DNA from 2 places in the Glutamicibacter sp. NPDC087661 genome. Region 1 is predicted to be linked to the other one. Evidence: riboswitches for the same ligand, from Rfam matches in the RefSeq annotation. Region 1 holds a riboswitch; the other holds the start of a gene.
What was found. Region 1 has a riboswitch for S-adenosylmethionine ahead of ACIOTN_RS15775 (O-acetylhomoserine aminocarboxypropyltransferase/cysteine synthase family protein). Riboswitches for the same ligand answer to the same signal wherever they lie in the genome.
Positions count from the first base shown of each region.

Region 1 (3,203 bases):
TGTTGCCGGTGCGGAAGTAGGTCTTGGAAGTCGAGACGCTGATGCAGACCACCGGCAACTGGGCAAAACGCTCACGGTACGCCTGTGAGTTCAAGAAATGCTGGAAGAGCTGCCCATGGAGATCGCCAAAATCCTCCGGAAGCACCGGGGCTCCGCTGTCATTACACGAAGCTGGAAGCACCACGCTGAAGTCGTAATCGCGGACATAAGAAGAAAAATTATTGCCGACCATGCCATGGGACCGAGTACCCATGAGTTTATCCACGATCGTGGTTTCAAGCACTTCTAAAAGTGGAAATTCCTGATCGGTATTATCGGCAGAAAAATGAACATTTGCGGAAATGATTTCCAATTCAAGAGAATAGCGGTCGCCTTGGGGATTATCCCAGTGAGCCAAGGAATTGAACCGGCGGTTGATCATCGTCAGGGCATTGCGCAGGTTCTCTTCACGGCGCTCTCCGCGTGCCAAATTAGCGAAGTTTGTCGTGGTGCGCGAATTTGTCGAAGGGGAATAATTCTCGTCGAATCTTGTGGTGCTAATGCTGAAATTTAATGCGTCTGCCATGATGGCCAATCTGTATTTGGGAGGCCTGGGCAGGCCGAGGGGAAGTCGTTGCGTCAATCATGCAGGGTGATTCTTGATATCAGGTAACTCGATATAACTATGGATTCATATAGACTCGATCTATGGTTCAGGGAACAAATGGCTTGACACTGCAGCAGCTGCGCTATTTCGTGGCGGTGGCCTCCGAGGGATCCATCTCCGCCGCAGCCGACCTGATTTACGTCGCACAGCCCAGCATGTCGGCGGCGATGAAGGAGCTTGAATCACGGGTCGGGCGCACCTTGCTGATGCGCTCGGCCAGGGGAGTGACGCTCACCGCCGAAGGCGCAGAATTCCTCGGCTACGCCCGGCAGGTGCTCGAGCAGGTGGAGCTTCTTGAGCACCGCTACCTCGGGCGCCCCGCCGCGCGGCGGCTGCTGGGCGTCTCGACCCAGCACTACTCCTTTGCGGTGGATGCCTTTGTCCGGATGGTCCAGGCCAGCGGGGCCGAGGAGTACCAGTTTTCGCTGCGCGAGACCCGCACCGAAGAAATCATCGAGGACGTGCGCACGCTACGCAGCGACATCGGGATCCTCTACCGCAACGACTTCAACCGGAAGGTCATCGACAAGCTGCTGCGCGAATCCCGGCTGGTCTTCCACCCGCTGTTCCTGGCCGATCCGCACATCTTCATCTCGCGCAGCAACCCGCTGGCCACCCGGGACCAGGTCACGCTCGAAGACCTCGAAGACCTGCCCCGGCTGACCTTCGACCAGGGCGCGAATAATTCCTTCTACTTCGCCGAGGAGGTGCTCTCCACGCGCTCCAGCCAACGCGAAATCCAGGTCTCCGACCGCGCCACCATCTTCAACCTCATGATCGGCTTGGGCGGGTACACGATCTCCACCGGCATCATCAGCGACGAGCTGGATCCCTCCATCGTGGCCATCCCGCTGGCCATCGAGGAGCGCATCGAGATCGGCTGGATTGACCACGCCGCCATCCCGCTCACCGACCAGGCCCAGCGCTACCTGCAAGAAGTGCGAACGGTGGTCGCCAGCTTCGGGGTAGAAGTGCTCGGCTGAGCCGCCAGCAGCGTAACCGCCGGTCATGGAGCACCGGCGCATCGTCACAAAATTCAGGAGAAACCGCTAAACCATGCGGTTTTTCTCAATTCTGCGCGTCACAAAGTGGTGCCAACCACCGCGTCGTCATGACAAGGCGACGACATATGAAGCGTAGCGGCCTTGTATGAAGCCGGGCGCCGGATATCGCTTGCACCGTTTGCGGCGGATAGCCAACCATGGAAGAACAACCCATCAAGAGCGGCCGAGAGATCTGGCTCGAAGACGCCGCAGCAACCATCGGGAAACCGAAAGGTGCTACCGCCAGGAACGATGGAGCAGTTCCGAACGCGTTTTTGCGTAGCTTCGTGCCGCCGCACGATGCCAATCGGTGCACTCCCTCGCAGACAACGAGGAGGAGCTATGAGCCAAGGAACCGACGCGGTCCACGCCGGATATCGCCCGAGCGGAGACTTCCGCCCGATGTTGCCGCCACTGCACAATTCCGCAGCCTACCAATTCCAGTCCCACGCCGAAGCGATCGAAAAGTTCGCACTGCGCCAGGCCGGCTTCACCTACTCACGCACCGGCAACCCCACCGTCTCGATTCTCGAACAGCGCGTGGCAGCACTGGAAGGCGGAGCCCAAGCGGTAGCCACCGCCACCGGACAGTCTGCGGTTGCCTTGTCCCTGCTGGCCCTGACCCAGGGACCCAAGCACATCGTGGCTTCCTCCTCGCTCTACGGCGGCACCGTGGATCTGTTCACCGACACCTTCGCCGACTTCGGCATCCGCATCAGCTTTGTCGACCAGGCCGATCCGGCCGCCTGGGCCGGGGCCATCGAGGAAGACACCCGGGCCTTCTTCCTAGAGTCCGTCTCCAACCCGCTGTGCACCGTGGCCGACCTGCCCGCCATCGCGGCCATCGCCCACGAACACAACATCCCGGTGGTCGTGGACAACACCCTGGCCACGCCACTGAATATTCGCCCGCTGGATTTGGGTGCCGACATCGTGGTGCACTCAGCCACCAAGGGCCTGGCCGGACACGGCTCGGTACTCGGCGGGATCGTGGTCGACTCGGGGAACTTCGACTTCACCGATGCCGTCCGCTGGCCGCAAATTGCCGCCCCGCGCGTGCGGCTGAACAACACCTCGCTGCTTGAACGCCACGGATCGGCTGCCTACGCGATGCTGGTCCGCTCCAAATTCCTACACGATCTGGGCCCGACCCTGGCTCCGGCCAGCGCCCAGGGGATCCTCGCCGGAATCGAAACCCTGCCGGTGCGCGCCGCCCATGTGCAACGCAGCGTCACCACGCTGATCGATACTCTGGCCTCCCACCCGGGCATTGTGGCCATCCACCACCCGTCGCTGCCCACCCATCCGAGCCACGAGCTGGCCCAACAACTCACGCCCAAGGGCACCGGCTGCGTGGTTGCCATCGAGTTGGCCCACCCGTCGCTGGTCTCCCCGGTAATCGATGGGCTCACGCTGATCTCGCTGGCCGCCAATGTGGGGGACACCCGCACCATGATTTCGCACCCGGCGACCATGACGCACTGCCGGCTCTCCGCACAACAGCTGGCCGACGC
Region 1 is NZ_JBIUWE010000006.1:125,474-128,676, reverse strand. It holds gene ACIOTN_RS15785 (DUF1852 domain-containing protein) at 1-565, opposite strand, end outside; gene ACIOTN_RS15780 (LysR family transcriptional regulator) at 688-1,629, shown strand; SAM riboswitch class I at 1,858-1,948, shown strand; gene ACIOTN_RS15775 (O-acetylhomoserine aminocarboxypropyltransferase/cysteine synthase family protein) at 2,032-3,203, shown strand, end outside.

Region 2 (3,203 bases), on a different contig from region 1:
CACGCGATAGGCAACATCAACAAGTTCCCGTGCACGGGCCCGTTCAACGAGCCGGCCCTGCAGCGAGTCGAGGATTTGCGCTTCAGCGGCCGTAGCCTGCTGCCGATAATTTTTTCCGTTCATGGCTGCTCCCGCCATAGTTCTTGGTCATCCATCCGGGCCCGCAGATTCTTGATCCCATCGGCGCCCGAACGCCGGGCGGCAGCTTCGGTGCCGGAAAGGATTCCGGCAATTTGCGCGTAGCTCATTCCGCCCAGGTAGCGGTAGGCCACCACCTGCCGCTGCTTGCCAGGAAGCTGGTTCACCTCATACCACAGCTGCAGGTTTTCCAACTGCAGATCCGGCCGTTGGGCCGATGGGGCCAGGCTGTCCACGTCTTGGCCGATGAGGATTTCCGGCTTATTCCTGCGCAACTCGTCAATGGCTTTATTCCGGGCAATACGCACTAGCCATGCCAGGACATTGGCGTCCTCAGGCAGTTGCGGGTACGCCTTGAGCGCGGCGAGGAATGTTTCGGACCAGGCGTCTTGCGCGCGATGCTCATCAAGCAGGGCACGGCAAACGCGCAGGATGTTGAGTCCATAGTCCTGGACTATCCGCTCGAACGGTGCTTGCATGGCTCTCCTGGAATTTTGCGCCTTCATGGCTTCTCACCATGTAAACGTACGAGGAGACCATTTTGTGAGGCGTGAACGAAAAAAATTCCTTCACGCAGATACCCATGGATTCCTAGAATGCCACCAGATCCAATTCGCTGGCGATCTGCTCAAGGCGGATCAAGTCCAGGTGGAGCATTTCGCCATTTTCCACGCCTTGGGGATCCGTGGTTCCGGCCAATGCGTCGCGGATGGTGCGCATGGTGGCCCCATGGCTGACAATCATGACCTTGCGCCCGGCATGCCTGCTGGCCAAGTCCAGCAGCGCTGGCACCGCACGGCTCAAGATCTGGGCACGCGGCTCACGCAGGTCCTTGGCAGCAGCCGATTCCGCTTCGCTGACCTCGGCCATGATCCGGCCTTCCAGCGGGCCGAAGCCGCGTTCAATGAGTTCCGGAACGGCGTTCCCCGTCTCGGCCCCGATCTGCTGGGCAATCAGCGCGGCAGTTTCCCGGGCACGTTCCAAGGGCGAAGCAAGTACCAGCGACCAGTTCTGGCCGATCAGCTGGCGCCCGACCTCGCGAGCTTGCTCGCGCCCGGTGTCGTTCAACGGGATATCGGTACGCCCCTGCAGGCGCCCTGCAAGGTTCCAATCGGTCTGCCCGTGTCGCACCAGTGCCAGCGAAGTATCCATGGCTCCAGCCTAACCGGGGTAACAGGTATCGAAGAATCTCCGGCATTACGTCCAATACGCAACGTTACGACTCATAGTTGGGTCACGAACGGTCATGTTGCGAAGATTATTACACCATCCCGAGCGGCTGAGAGATCTGGTTCGATGACGCCGCAGCAACCTGCCACATCCGGTGGTTACGGTGCTACCGCCAGAAACGATGCAGCCGCCTACCCGTTGGACCACAGCAGGAAGCGACATTGATTCCGGGATTCCTGCCTCGATCGCGACCCGCCCTGCGGTGCCCGCGAAACCCCAATCGACAAGGAGTCGTAAGCCACCATGGCAGATCACAAGTTTGGATTCCGCACCCGCGCATTGCATGCCGGAGGCACCCCCGATGCCGAGCATGGCTCACGCGCAGTGCCGATCTACCAGACCACTTCGTTCGTCTTCAAGGACGCTGACGATGCGGCCAACCTCTTTGCCCTGCAGAAGTACGGCAACATCTACTCGCGTATCGGCAACCCGACCGTAGCGGCTTTCGAAGAGCGCATGGCTTCGCTGGAAGGCGGCATCGGAGCGGTAGCCACCGGCTCGGGCATGGCCGCGGAATTCGTCACCTTTGCGGCCTTGGCCCAGGCAGGCGACCACATTGTGGCTTCCTCGAAGCTCTATGGCGGCACCATCACCCAGCTCGATGTCTCGCTGCGCCGCTTCGGCATCAACACCACTTTCATCGACTCCAATGATCCCGCCGACTTCGAAGCGGCGATCCAGGAAAATACCAAGGCCGTCTACACCGAGGTGGTGGCCAACCCGTCCGGCGACATCGCTGACCTGGAGGGACTGGCCGAGGTGGCGCACCGCCACAATCTCCCGCTGGTGGTCGATTCGACGCTCACTCCCCCGTACATCCTGCGCCCTATCGAGCACGGCGCGGACATCGTGATCCACTCGGCCACCAAGTTCATCGGCGGCCACGGCACCACCCTGGGCGGCGTGGTCATCGAGTCAGGCAAGTTCAACTGGGGCAATGGCAAGTTCCCCACCATGACCGAACCGGTTGCCAGCTACGGCAACGTCTCCTGGTGGGACAACTTCGGCGAGTACGGCTTCCTGACCAAGCTGCGCAGCGAACAGCTGCGCGACTTCGGACCGGCTCTGCCGGCCCAGTCCGCATTCCAGCTGCTGCAGGGCCTGGAGACCTTGCCGCAGCGCATGGACAACCACCTGTCCAACGCGAAGCAGGTCGCTGCCTGGTTGCAGGCCGATGAGCGCGTGACCTACGTGAACTACGCCGGCCTGGAATCCCACCCGCAGCACGCGCAGGCCAAGGAGCTGCTGCCCATGGGCGTCGGCTCGGTCTTCAGCTTCGGGGTGAAGGGCGGGCGCGAAGCCGGCTCGAAGTTCATCGAAGCCCTGCAGTTGGCCAGCCACCTGGCCAACATCGGCGATGCCCGCACCCTGGTGCTGCACCCGGCCTCCACCACCCACCAGCAGCTGAGCGTCGAGCAGCTGGTCTCCGCTGGCGTGCCAGAAGATCTGATCCGCCTGTCGGTAGGACTGGAAGATGTCGAGGACATCCTCTGGGATCTGGACCAGGCGCTGGCCGCTTCGCAGGAAGCGATTGCCGCTTCCGCCGCAGGGTTCGAGGCTCCGGCCTATGACGGTTCCGCCTGCGCATTGCCAACCGCTTCGAAAGGAGCAATCTAATGACTGCCGTTGATACCGCTTGGGAAGGCCCTGGAGCCGCACAGCGCCTGGAGATCCTGCGCGACACCAAGTCCATCGCCATTGTCGGTGCCTCGAACAAGCCATCGCGCGCCAGCTATTTCGTGGCTACCTACCTGCTCTCCTCCTCCAAGTACAAGGTGTATTTCATCAACCCGGTACTCGATGAGATCCTGGGCCAGCCGGTGTACAAGTCGCTG
Region 2 is NZ_JBIUWE010000003.1:85,753-88,955, reverse strand. It holds gene ACIOTN_RS09730 (methylated-DNA--[protein]-cysteine S-methyltransferase) at 1-123, opposite strand, end outside; gene ACIOTN_RS09725 (RNA polymerase sigma factor) at 120-617, opposite strand; gene ACIOTN_RS09720 (histidine phosphatase family protein) at 730-1,290, opposite strand; SAM riboswitch class I at 1,402-1,496, shown strand; gene ACIOTN_RS09715 (O-acetylhomoserine aminocarboxypropyltransferase/cysteine synthase family protein) at 1,612-2,985, shown strand; gene ACIOTN_RS09710 (CoA-binding protein) at 2,985-3,203, shown strand, end outside.
Region 2: another riboswitch for S-adenosylmethionine. It lies ahead of ACIOTN_RS09715 (O-acetylhomoserine aminocarboxypropyltransferase/cysteine synthase family protein); the one in region 1 lies ahead of ACIOTN_RS15775 (O-acetylhomoserine aminocarboxypropyltransferase/cysteine synthase family protein).